3 regions of the Solibacillus sp. FSL W8-0372 genome follow, and region 3 is predicted to be linked to each of the others. Evidence: riboswitches for the same ligand, from Rfam matches in the RefSeq annotation. Region 3 holds a riboswitch; each other region holds the start of a gene.
What was found. A riboswitch is a leader RNA that binds a small molecule or an ion and turns the genes downstream of it on or off. The one in region 3 is predicted to bind thiamine pyrophosphate.
Positions count from the first base shown of each region.

Region 1 (4,592 bases), 820 kb from region 3:
ACTAAATAGGAAGCAAAAGAGAAAAAGGGTTCATTTGGGAAGGATACCGCTATTTTTGCTAAAATCCATCCTAAAAGAATCGCGATCAACCCACCGAATAAAATTGCCATCCAGCCATCAGAAGATACAGTATGTTCGGTTATATACCGAGGCAAAAATAGAATTGTAATACTAATCGTATTCGAAGCAACAGCAAACATAATGTCTTTATCTTGAATCGATTCATTGTTTTTATAAAGTTTCATTACTTCACTGATCCTCCGTCTTTCTTTTTTCTATTCGATTTCAGGAATGGCTGAAATGAGCGTTTTGACAATACTGTAATCGGAGCCCTTACGACAATATTTTCAAGGGTCCATAAGTTGCCGGGAGAAAAAGATTGTGTATATGGAACACCAATACTTTTTAAGTTGGCAAGATGAACATAAATCATAATAAATACTAAAATAATTCCGTATAGTCCTAAAGTTGCAGCAGCAAATATAGTAGCGAGACGAACTATTCGCAAGCCAATCGCAAAGCTGTAATTGGGTATTGTGAATGCACAAATAGCTGTTAGAGAAATAACTATAACCATGATGGGAGTTACAATCCCCGCCATAACGGCAAGTTGACCAATAACTATACCGCCTACAATCCCAATTGTTTGACTGATTTTATAGGGGAGTCTTGTTCCAGCCTCCTGCAATACTTCATAAAAAAAGACGAGGATTAAAGCTTCAATTAAGGACGGAAATGGAATCCCTTCCCTAGCGGCAGTTATCGTAAATAATAGCTGAGCCGGAATTAATTCTGGATGGTATGAAATTAATGCAACATATAGGGCTGGTAAAAATATAGTCATGTAGAAAGAGAATAAGCGCAATAATCGTAATAATGAACTTATTAACCAACGTTGGTTATAGTCTTCTATTGACTTTAATGAATCCCCGAAAGTGATAGGCATTAAGAGAGCAAAGGGTGACCCTTCAACAATAATGGCTATTTTACCTCTCAATATATTGAAAGCCACCCTATCCGGTCTTTCTGTATCTAAAATTTGTGGAAAGGGTGACAGAAGATTATCTTCAATCCACTGTTCAATAAATCCAGAATCCGGTGCGAAATCAATATCAATTGTTTTAACGCGACGCAAAACTTCCTGTAAAAGGTCTTCTCTTACAACTCCATCAATATAACAAATGGCAATTTTCTGGTTGGAATGTGTGCCAACTTCCATCATATCGACTCGAAGATTGGGGTCTTTGATTTCCTGGCGAATGAGCGAGAGGTTAATTTTAAAATTCTCTATAAACCCTACTCTGGACCCTCGAATTACTGATTCAGATTGCGGTTCCTCAAGCGCGCGATATTCCATTCCGCTCGTTCCGATAAGAGCGGCTTCACTTTCACCTTCCAGTAAGAAAACTGTATCGCCGGCTAAAAGCGTCTTAATTACCTGCTTCATTTCCTTTGATCTGTTGATTTCAGCAATGGCAAGTATTTCTTCATAGACATGATCAAACAAATTCGAGTGAATATGTTTTCTGTTTAATTCAAGAATTTTTAATATATTTTTATTTAATAAATCCTCGTTTATAAGCCCTTTTATATAAATTAAAGCAAAAGGATGGTTCAACCGGCCAATTCTGCTTTTTCGGATAATAAGATCTGCAGAATTTCCAAGTATTTTTTTTATTACTGCAATATTTTCATCTAATTGGCCATCGAGATATTGGCGACTATTGTTTTTTTCATTTGAAGATTGGACCATTTTCTTAACTCCTGTTCAAATGATGTAATAAGTTTATTGTTTTATTTTTTCCAAATAATATGCAATTCATACTTTAATTCGATGTATTATTGAACCTTTAAAATGTGGATGTAGCTTAGAATGAACGAGCGATCAAAATGTATGAATTTGACATTCAACATACCTGTTGATAATATGAAGGAACAAACAAAATAGCATATATTGCGGGGGGACTCTTTGGAGTTGAGAAGGTTAAAACCTGACTCTTTGAACCTGTCAGTTAACACTGGTGTAGGGAAGCGATTCATTATATTTATAAGCAATAATTTGAATTGTGCTTTCCCATTTATTTAGGGAGAGCACTTTTTTGTTTAGGCTAAGTGAATTTCTACTTGTAAGACCCGTCTAGTGAATCTATTCGTTCATATGAAGAATGATTATGGAAAGGTGATGGAAATGGCTACTAAGCAGGAGATGCAAAATAGAATTATCCAGGCTGTAGAAACAGTAAAGAAAGGGAATCCGATGGCAGGTTCCATTACAAACACTGTCACGATTAATTTCGTTGCAAATGCACAGCTTGCTGTTGGAGGTTCTGCCGCTATGGTGTATTTACCAGATGAAGCAGAATTTTTGGCTAAGGCAGGGGGAGCAACCTATATAAATGTGGGTACGCTATTACCCATTTATGAAGAGACATTACCTCATGTAGCAAAGATATTGCATGAAACAGGAAAACCATGGGTATTGGACCCTGTCGCTGTAGGCATTGGTTCACTAAGGACAGATCTGCTACAGAAATTTAAGGCATTTAAACCGACCATTATTAGAGGAAATGCATCAGAAATTATAGCATTGGCAGGTTTATGGGCATTAGATGGAGGAGCAGAGGAATCAAGGGTACGAGGTGTGGATGCTACAGATTCTGTACATGAGGCTAAAAGAGCAGCGATTGCTCTTGCAAAGTGGACGGGTGGTGCAGTTGCTGTATCAGGAGAAACGGATTTAATAACAGATGGCTCTATTATAGCTATCTCTTATGGGGGCTCTCATTTTATGGAGAAGATTACCGGAGCTGGTTGCTCGTTAGGCGGAGTTGCCGCTGTGTATGCAACGGTGACCACCCCGTTTATTGCAGCACTCACTGCTAGTGCAGTATACAATGTAGCTGGAAAACGCGCTGAGTTAAAAGGAGATGGTCCAGGAAGTTTCCAAGCGCAGTTTTTGGATGAATTATATAAAGCAACAGCAGAAGAAATTGCAAACAACTCATTTGATTTGGAGGAGGTTAATTTATGAATACATTAATAGCAGTAGCAATTGCGCCTTTTGGTGTAGGGGATGAATTGGGACAGGAAATCGCCGAGGTTGTGAAAGTCATTCGAGATTCGGGGTTACCGAGTCGAACTACATCAATGTTTACAGAAATTGAGGGAGAATGGGATGAAGTGATGAAAGTAGTAAAAGAAGCGACTTTTATACTTGCAGAAAAAGGAATTCGAACAGAAGTGGTGTTAAAAGCTGATATCCGTCCGGGATATACGAATACGATTAATACAAAAATAGATAAAATAAATGATATTTTAGGAGGGTAATATGGGTAATATCAAAAAGCTTGATATTTCAGCCTATTTAGTTATAGGTCCTGAAAATACAAAAGGCCGTCCAGTCGCAACGATTATTAAAGAGGCAGTAAGTGCGGGCTTTACTTGCATCCAAATACGTTCCAAAGTTGCTTCTGCAAGAGAATTGATTCAATTAACACGGCAAGCAGCAGAGGTCATTGAAGAGGCTGGAAAATCCGATGAGGTTGCACTCCTAGTAAATGACCGTCTTGATGTTGTTTTAGCGGCTAAATCACAGGGGATTAAAGTGGATGGCATTCATGTAGGCCAAAAAGATATTCCAGTGAACGTTTGTCGGGAATATTTAGGGGAAGACCTCATTATAGGTTTATCTGCTCGAGCTGATCAATTATTTGACTATATTAAAACAGAGGATGTCTCTCAACTTGATTATTTTGGTGTAGGACCGTTGCATGAAACCCCAACAAAACCTGATTGCGGAATTGGGGAAGACGGAAAGGTGATTACGAGAAGTATTGCCGATATTACGAAAGTTGCTGAGCTTAGTTCAATTCCCGTAGTCGTAGGTGGGGGTGTAAAACTCGCGGATATTCCTACCCTAGCAAAAACTGGTGTAGACGGTTTCTTTGTCGTTTCAGCTGTAACGGAGGCTGAAAATCCAAAGCAAGCAGCAACAAATTTAGTGAACGCCTGGAACAATTATAATTCCAAAACTTTTTAATATTTTTAATAAGTTCGAGGGAAGTCATCGTATTCGCTTCCCTTGAATTATCTAAGACAAGTACATACGAATCTCCTCCCACTTTACAATAAAAAAACTGCTCCAATTTTCAAAGCCACTATTATTATTATTATTATTATTATTATTTTATCCCCCCTTACTATTTGTTAATTCAGGTCCAACTCATTAGTTAATATTTTCATAAACTACAATATGTAGATTTTTGGAGGTAGGAATGTACAACCTCTCTATCGACATAATAAAGGTCATTTATCATAAAATTTGGTACAGGGCATTACTTATTAATGAATAGTAGGTGGAGAAAAGTGATGAATCATAATAAGCCAAATGACCGCAATAATAAAAAGAAGCAAAGTATCTCCATAGATAAGTGGAATAATTTGATGTTCCATTATAAAAGTGGGAAACAGAATATCTCGAAAAATAATAGTACGAACAATAACTCAAATGAATCAAATATTACCGCTGTGGCAGGGAACTGGATTGCTGCTGTAGGAACAATTATATCTGCTATTGGAAGTACGCCATCAAC
Region 1 is NZ_CP150204.1:3,456,694-3,461,285, reverse strand. Features, by position in the region: gene MKY13_RS17755 (endospore germination permease) at 1-245, opposite strand, end outside; gene MKY13_RS17750 (spore germination protein) at 245-1,753, opposite strand; TPP riboswitch at 1,949-2,048, shown strand; gene thiM (hydroxyethylthiazole kinase) at 2,189-3,031, shown strand; gene MKY13_RS17740 (thiamine-binding protein) at 3,028-3,327, shown strand; gene MKY13_RS17735 (thiamine phosphate synthase) at 3,329-4,039, shown strand; gene MKY13_RS17730 (hypothetical protein) at 4,366-4,592, shown strand, end outside.
Region 1: another riboswitch for thiamine pyrophosphate. It lies ahead of thiM (hydroxyethylthiazole kinase); the one in region 3 lies ahead of thiD (bifunctional hydroxymethylpyrimidine kinase/phosphomethylpyrimidine kinase).

Region 2 (4,592 bases), 900 kb from region 3:
CTAGATCTGCAGCTGCTGACATTGATGAATTATTGGAAACACCAATTCAAACTGCAACAGGTCAATCGATGACTATCGGAGACATTGTAGAGCTGGAAGAAGGTACGACTTTAAATTCTTTATCTCGTCAAAAAGGTGAATACTTTGCGACAGTATCTGCAACAATTACTGACAAAGATATTTCAAAAGCAACATCCGCAGCGGATGAAAAAATTGCTGATTTAGAGCTACCTAAAGGTGTTACGACTGGTGTAGGTGGTGTTGCAGCTGATATGACTGAAACATTCACTCAGTTAGGTGTAGCGATGATTGCAGCGATTGCAATTGTATACTTCATCTTAGTTGTTACATTTGGTGAAGGTTTGGCACCATTTGCGATTTTATTCTCATTACCATTTACTGTAATCGGTTCTTGGATTGGATTATTCGCGACAGGTCAAACGATTTCTGTATCAGTTATGATGGGACTACTGATGTTAATCGGTATCGTTGTCACGAACGCAATCGTACTTGTAGACCGTATTATCCGTATGGAACATGAAGGTATGAATATGCGTGAAGCAATATTGGAAGCCGGGGCAACACGTTTACGACCAATTTTAATGACCGCGATTGCAACAATTGGAGCAATGTTACCAATGGCATTCGGTGGAGCTGGCGGCGGTCTGATTTCTCAGGACTTGGCTGTAACAGTAATTGGTGGTTTATTATCATCAACAGTATTAACTTTAATCATCGTTCCGATTGTATATGAAGTATTATCAAGAATGCTGAAGAAAAATCGTAAAGATGTAAAAGACAATTAATATGGGCGGCCTGTAGGAATAATATTCTTATAGGCCGTTTTTTATTGTACAGTAAAGGGTATAGAAGTTAAGTTTTATACACCTAAGTGGGAGGAATTTTATGAGAAAAATATTGCTTTTTAGTTTAATATTTTTTGCTGCAGCCATTATTCATCCAATGACTACAAATGCTGCTACAGAAAAGGTTGACCTTGGAAAATATCCGGTACAAGTAATCGCAAAAAAGAATATAGAACTGAAGGATAAAAATGGGACTGTTATAAAAAAAGTAGCAAAAGGGGAGAAGCTTTTATTAACCGGGATACATGATAAGCAAGGTATCGTAAAAAATTCGTCTAAAACCGCTTTTCTTACTTTAACCGATGTCCACTATGATCAATTAGTCGACGGTTCGAAAGTTTTAACATTCGATGAAGTAGCCTCAAAGTTAAAGCTAATATCACTAATGTATCCTTCACTTACGAATTTACAGGAAATCGGACAATCTGTTGAGGGGCGTTCTCTCTATTCCATAAAGCTTGGAACTGGTAAAAAGGAAGTTTTATTCGATGCAGCTTTCCATGGTCGGGAACATATGACGACCAATGTGCTGATGGAAATGATTGATACATATTTAAAGGCTTACTTGAATGGCACTAAGATAGAAAAATATGATGTGAAAACGATATTAAGTGAAGTAAGTATTGTATTTGTACCAATGGTTAACCCAGATGGTGTAACACTTTCACAAGGTGGAAAAGTGAAAACACCTATGGCCAAGTTAAGAGCGATGAATGGGAGCTCAAATTTTAATCGTTGGAAAGCAAATATAAATGGTGTCGATTTAAATCGTCAATTCAATGTGAACTGGCAATTAATAAAAATGACAAAGCCTTCGTTTAAAGAATATAAAGGTAAAGCGCCGAATACAGAGCCTGAAGCACTTGCAATGAAAAGACTGATTGATCGCGGCAATCATTTAGCCTATGTATCCTATCATTCTTCCGGTCAAATTATATATTGGAGTCGAGCGAAGAGCCATTTTGAACGCACGAAAAAGCTAGTAAAGGGAGTTTCCTCAATTACAGGCTATAAAATGATGCCCGTAACAACAAAAAACGAACCAATCGCAGCTTCTGAGGACTACTTCACAAAAGTTAAAGACCGACCTGCGATGACGGTTGAAATTGCACCATATGCCGGTGAAGCCTCGGTGCCACTAAAACGCTGGAACAATGTTTGGAAGCAAAATAAAACTGTCGCACTATACGTAGCGAATGAAGCGAGAAAATGGTAGGCAGTAGGAAAAAATTTAAATTACCGTTGCATTTATTCAGAATTATCAGTAGACTAGTAGTAATTAAATGAATTTGCAGGGGGACACGTAAGTGTTGAGAAGGTAAAACCTGACCCTTAGAACCTGATCCGTTAACACGGGCGTAGGGAGCAAAATGTACAAGCTAATAATCGTACGTGGCGCTCTCCATCTTTTTGGAGAGCTTTTCTTTTGCAAATTTTTTAATTGCGGGGGGACACATTTGTGTTGAGAAGGTTAAAACCTGACCCTTAGAACCTGACAGTTAATACTGGCGTAGGGAGCAATAAGTGCGTACGTATGCACTTTTTTAGGCATCTCTACTTTTTGTAGAGGTGCCTTTTTTGCTTACGCCTCTAAGGAGGAAATAGGATGGATTTTTGTGGAGAAGTAAGAAAGCAAACGGAATATTATTGGGAGGCCAGTTTGAAGCATCCATTTGTACAAGGTATTGCTGATGGAACATTGGAGCTGGAAAAGTTTAAATTTTATATGCTGCAGGACGCCTATTATTTAAAGCATTATATGAAACTACTTGCAATGCTGGCGGCAAAAGCTAATGAAGATGAAGATGTAGCTTATTTCCTGGAAACCGCGAACTTTATACGGGAAGCAGAGTTAGAACTACACCGTTCGACTTTCAAAGAGTTGCATGTTACACCTGAAGAAATCAGAAATTTCCAACCAGCACCTGCAGCGTACAATTATGTTAGTCATATGTATCAAGCATTTTATACAGGGTCGATTGCCGACGCATACGCTGCGATACTACCTTGTCCGTGGTTATATCAGGAAATCGGAGGCGCATTACGAAAAGCAACACCGGGTGTTAAGTTGTATCAGCAGTGGATTGATCTATATGCCTCCACTGAGATGGAGGAAACAATTGAAAAACAAAAGGAAATGATGAATCGATTTGCACAGATGCCAGGAAATAATGAACGTGAATTGACAGCCCATTTCAAGCGCAGTTGCTATTATGAGTGGCAGTTTTGGGAAATGTCCTGGACTTGTCAGGATTGGCAACAGGAAGTGTACATGAATGAGCATGCTACGATTTTATAAGGTCATTGTTGTATGAAGTTAATGGCAGTAACAGATGATTGTCAGCCGATTTTAGCATTAGCGCAAAAAATTATTCAGATACAGCAAAGCGTGGATTATATACAAATACGTGAAAAGACAAAAACAATAAAAGAAGTGATAACTCTACTTGAATATTTGGAAGAGGGAGCTGTCCCGAAAGACAAAATTATCGTAAATGGTCATTTGGATATTGCGGTGAGCAACGGTATTCAAATAATTCATTTACCGGAGAGAGGCTTATCGGTACAACAGGTTAAACATCAATATCCACAACTTCGAGTAGGTAGATCGGTTCATGATTGTGCGGGCGCAATAGAGGCAGAGCGGCAAGGGGCTGATTATGTTCTTTATGGACATTGCTTTGAAACAAACAGCAAAAAAGGAAAGGTTCCAAACGGTCTTTCTCCTATTAATGAAATGAAAAAGAACTTAAAAATTCCCGTCTTCGCGATTGGTGGAATTCATGTGGATCGAGTCCAGGCACTCCTAGATGTTAAGGCAGATGGAATTGCGGTTATGTCCGGGATTTTTTCGGCAACGCATCCGTTTGCAGCAGCGAACCAATACAGGGAGGCCATTAAAGATGCAAACAAGCTATGACGTAGTCGTAATTGGCGGAGGAATTATTGGAAGTGCAATTGCTTATTATTTAGCAAAGAATCAAGTCGAGGTGGCCGTGCTTGAGGAAAGTCAAATTGGACTAAAAGCGACAAGTGCAGCGGCGGGTATGCTTGGAGCGCATTCGGAATATGAAGGCGATGGAAAGGACTTCTTCACTTTTGCGAGATACAGTCAGGCGCTCTATACGGAGTTAAAGGATGAACTATACGGGCTAAGTGGCATTGACATTGGCTGCAAAAAGGGAGGGATTTTAAAGCTGGCCTTTTCTGAACATGACAAGAAAGAATTAGGGGCAATACTCACACTGCCCACTGTGAAATGGCTTGAGGCAAATGAAGTAAGAAATCTAGAACCCGATGTTTCCCCGCATATAATAGGAGCTGCCTATATTGAAGAGGATGTTAGTGTATTGCCGTATCGTGTATGTCAGGCCTTTTTTAAAGGGGCACAAGTTTACGGTGCATCCATTTTTGAACATACAAAGGTGTTAAAGATTCAAAAGCAGTTGGATTCTTTTCAAATAGATACAACACTAGGAATGTTCAAAGCAAAACGGGTTGTTATTGCTGCGGGTGTTTGGAGTAATCCCTTTTTTCAGCTGCTAGGTGTAGAGCAGCAAATAACACCGGTCAAAGGGGAATGTATTGCTGTGGAAGGGAGAAGTACTTTTTTAAAACACACTATTTTTCATGATAAATACTATATCGTTCCTAGAAATAATGGGGAGCTAGTTATTGGCGCTACTATGGAGGAAAATGATTGGTCAGAACACGTAAGTCTGGATG
Region 2 is NZ_CP150204.1:1,730,910-1,735,501, forward strand. Features, by position in the region: gene MKY13_RS08515 (efflux RND transporter permease subunit) at 1-806, shown strand, start outside; gene MKY13_RS08520 (M14 family zinc carboxypeptidase) at 907-2,082, shown strand; TPP riboswitch at 2,150-2,248, shown strand; TPP riboswitch at 2,302-2,400, shown strand; gene tenA (thiaminase II) at 2,473-3,165, shown strand; gene MKY13_RS08530 (thiamine phosphate synthase) at 3,178-3,786, shown strand; gene thiO (glycine oxidase ThiO) at 3,770-4,592, shown strand, end outside.
Region 2: another riboswitch for thiamine pyrophosphate. It lies ahead of tenA (thiaminase II); the one in region 3 lies ahead of thiD (bifunctional hydroxymethylpyrimidine kinase/phosphomethylpyrimidine kinase).

Region 3 (4,592 bases):
CCTTTCGATTGGATTCCTTCTTAATATGGCATGAGATCAGTTTTTTATCACAAAAAGTAAGGAAGTAAACGAAGATGGAAAAAGGCATAAAACCCCCAATACTGAGCACATTAAATCAGTAGGAGGTGGAGAAAATGAGCAAAAACAACAAAAAGACATTGAATGAAAGAACACATAATCCTTTTGCTACTTATAAAGAACTGCATCATAACAAAACAAGTCATGATCGAAATCCAGAAGACAATGTAGCTGAATTTGCAGAAGAATTTGATTCCAAACTAAAAAATAAAAACAATAAAACAAATCATGACAAAAATCAGCAGTCCAACAAAAAATAGTTAATCTTGATTTTCTTTTCAAATAAAAAAGAGCCTTAATTAAAGGCTCTTTAATAATATGGAGAAAGGTAAAACTATCCCATATATACACTTTCACATGTTCCGGCTACAGGCTCGTAAAAACAATGTTGTTTAAATTGCCCTGTAAATGGTTGCCCATACCATGTAGGAGGACATTCCCCTGAAGGATTAAAATACCAGAGGGCATATTTTGCTGGATGGTCTCTCCAAAAATCTAATGTTTGCCTTGCCAAACGTTGTTCAGTAGGTCTTGCGCGCTGATAAAACATATTTCCTTTTTGAACTGCTTCAAAAGAATAGTTATTTCCCTGAACTTGAAAAATAACCTGCTCTACTGTTCTGACGTCTCTAAAGTCTAAACAATCCGCAACAACTCGATTTACAATTACATTCCCAACATATAACATCCCTTGCTTGCCTTCACCTTCAGCCTCAGCTCGCATCATTCTTGCCATCAAATCGACATCTGCATCGCGGTACTTAACTCTTGGCATTTTTTCACCTCACATTTATAGTATGAAAAAGTTTGCTACGTTGCGCATATCTTAATTAGTTTTGTATAAAAATTATTTCAAAAAGTGCTCTTATTCATTTATGACTTTTTCTCTCGCATTAATAGAGCATTAAGTTCATAAATTAGTATATAGAAAAAGGAGGACCGACAATTCAAATTCATGTTGTACAGCCAGGAGAATCGCTATGGGGAATTGCGCAAGCTTATGGAACGACGATACAGAACATTGTGGAAGCCAATCAAATTCCCGATCCTAATCGCTTAGTTGTAGGGCAAGCGCTTGTGGTTCCAGTAAATGGTCAATATTATATTGTTCAACCAGGGGATAGCCTATGGTCAATAGGACAACGCTTTAATGTGAATTATATGACACTTGCACAAGTCAATGGTTTGTCTTCAAATGCGGTATTAATGATTGGAACACGTTTATATATTCCTCCCGCTGCGAAAACATCTGCTGAAATTTTTGCTTATGTTGAACCAAGAGGCAACGAAGTAAGTGAACTACTAGTAAATCAAGTGCGTGAAACGAGTCCCTATTTAACGTATTTAGCTCTATTCAGCTATGAAGCAGGACGGGATGGTTCATTAAAGGCGCCAGTAATTGAACCACTACCTAGTTTGGCCGCAGAAAATAATGCGAGTATTGCAATGGCGATAACGAATCTAGAAGATTATCAGTTCAGTAGTGAGCTAGCACGTGATATTTTTCAAAGTAAAGCAGTACAAAACTTACTTTTTGACAATATTATTGCAGAAGCAAAAAGAATTGGGAATGTTTCGGATATCCATTTTGATTTTGAGAGAATACCAGGTGACCAAAGGGAAGCCTATAATAATTTCTTGAGAAGCGCGGTAGAGCGTATGCATGCTGAAGGTTATACAGTCTCCACGGCACTGGCACCAAAATCGAGTGCGAATCAGCCAGGGGAATGGACGGTAGGTCATGATTATAGAGCTCACGGGGAAATAGTAGATTTTGTTATGCTAATGACATATGAGTGGGGGTATTCTGCAGGCCCACCTCTGGCTGTCTCCCCGCTCCCTCAAGTGGAACAAGTAGTTCAATATGCTTTAACGGAAATTCCGGCAAATAAAATTTTACTTGGGCAAAATTTGTATGGGTATGATTGGACGTTACCCTTTGTGCAAGGGGGCGAATATGCAGAAGCATTAAGTCCACAACGTGCAATAGAAATAGCCAAACGTTATAATGCAGCCATTCAATATGACTATACCGCACAGGCACCTTACTTTAACTATTATGATGAGCAAGGACGTTCACATATTGTCTGGTTTGAAGATGCACGTTCCATCCAGGCAAAATTTAATTTAGTAAAAAGACTAAATTTACGGGGTGTCGGTTACTGGAAACTTGGTTTACCGTTCCCCCAAAACTGGCAACTTATCGGTTCAAACTTTAATGTCGTTAAGAAATAAAATAGGATTAAATAAAAACTCAGATGAATTAGTATATAGCTCATCTGAGTCTTTATAAGTGATGTGGCAATTTACAATCGTACTTCGCATTAGAAAGTATATTATGAATCTAAAATTTTTCCATTTACTTGCTATGTAAATTTTATTCTGATACACTCGACGTAATTAAATGCATTTGCAGGGGGACACACTTGTGTTGAGAAGGTTAAAACCTGACCCTTAGAACCTGACCGTTAATACGGACGTAGGGAGCAAAGTACAATTATACATATGTACTTACTAAGACCCCGCGTATTTTACGTGGGGTCTTTCTTTTGCAGTGTCACTTAATAATATTTTTATTAGGAGTGGTAAAAATGATTGCATGTACTATAGCAGGATCCGATAGTGGGGGCGGGGCTGGCATCCAAGCTGATTTAAAAACCTTTCAAGAGCTTCGTGTATTCGGTACATCAGTGATTACAGCTTTAACGGCTCAAAATACAAAAGGGGTGCATGGAATCTATCCGGCTACTGCTGATTTTGTAAAGGATCAATTAAATGCAGTAATCGATGATTTTGATCTGAAAGCTGTTAAAACAGGTATGCTGTTTAATGCAGAAATCGTAGAAACAATTGTCTCGGTATTGAAAGCTAAAGAAATACCACTTATTGTAGATCCAGTGATGATTGCAAAAGGCGGTGCTAGCTTACTGAAAGAGCAAGCAACAATAGCTTTAAAGGAAAAACTACTTCCGGTTGCTACGGTTTGTACACCGAATATACCCGAAGCAGAAGTATTGACCGGGCTTACGATCAAAACCGAAGAGGAAATTAAGCTTGCAGGGGAATATTTATTAAATTTAGGTATGCAATGTGTAGTGATAAAAGGTGGTCATTTAGCGGATAATCATGCGATTGATACGGTGTTTATTCGAGGAGAAAAGCCTTTTAAAATGAAAACAGAAAGACTGAAAACAATTCATACGCATGGAACAGGATGTACATTTTCAGCAGCAATTACCGCAGAAATTGCCAAGGGGAAACCATTAAAAACAGCGATCATTGAAGCAAAAAAGTTTGTCCAATTAGCAATTCGTTATCCACTGAATATTGGTCATGGATATGGTCCAACAAACCATTTTGCCTACCAGGAGCACCGAGGAATTTGCGATGTGCAAGTAATTTAATTAATTTATTGAGTAAATTGTACTCGTTTCTTGAAGTGAATAACTTGTGGCATTTTTTTAACTCTCAAAAAGTACTACTTGCCTAGATATAGTAATGTATCAATTTACTCTTTTCTACTATTCTGTCAATTTAGTATGATGGACTTGTTGAACAATTTAGATAATAGGAGTGAAAAAAATGTGGAAAAAACTTTCTGCTTCGGCCCTTACATTAACACTTTTAACTAGTGGAATGGCTGGAGTATCAGCGGCATCTACTTCCAACGAGGAAGAAATGACACGCGGAGATTTTGTGAAGGCAGTCATTGATGCATTAGGTGTTGAAGTAGGTTCTGGACAATCCGTTAAATTCAAGGACGTACCCGATTCACTAAAGCCATATATTGAAAAGGCTGTGGAACTAAAGTTAATTAAAGGTAAAACACCGACACAATTTGCACCAAATGAAAAATTGACACGCACACATGCCTTCCTTATTGCAGCTAGGGGTATACAGGATGAAAAACAATACTCCGAAAATGTATTAAATCAATTTAAAGATGCGAATAAAATTGGATCTGGGAATCGTCAAGAGATGGCAAAGGCAGTAGAGTTAGGCTTATTAACAGGCTATGAAGACGGGACGATCAAACCGAATGAGTTTGTCACGAAAGTGCAAATGCAAAAGATTCTGCAGCGGTTTTTAGCGGAATATAACCCAGTTGAAGCAAATACGACTGTGGCATTGCGCATTTTGGGTACGACGGATATTCATACTAATATTATGAACTATGATTATTACAAAGATGCGCCAACGAATAGTTTAGGTCTGGCAAAAACCGCGCTGCTCATCGAAAAAGCCCGTGAGGAAAACCCGAATACGGTATTATTTGATAATGGTGATGCCATTCAAGGAACGCCTCTAGGCTCTTACATTCAATCCGTGAAAAAATTAAAAGAAGGAGAAGTCCATCCTTCTATTGCATCAATGATTGCGCTAGATTATGATGCAGCGACTTATGGCAATCATGAATTTAATTACGGTTTAGAATTTATTGATGAAGTAACAGATGATGCACCATTCCCGTATGTTAATGCGAATGTTCGAAATGCTTTAACGAAGGAATTAAT
Region 3 is NZ_CP150204.1:2,635,370-2,639,961, reverse strand. Features, by position in the region: gene MKY13_RS13410 (hypothetical protein) at 135-338, shown strand; gene MKY13_RS13405 (cell wall hydrolase) at 413-853, opposite strand; gene MKY13_RS13400 (glycoside hydrolase family 18 protein) at 1,024-2,313, shown strand; TPP riboswitch at 2,483-2,581, shown strand; gene thiD (bifunctional hydroxymethylpyrimidine kinase/phosphomethylpyrimidine kinase) at 2,670-3,482, shown strand; gene MKY13_RS13390 (bifunctional 2',3'-cyclic-nucleotide 2'-phosphodiesterase/3'-nucleotidase) at 3,661-4,592, shown strand, end outside.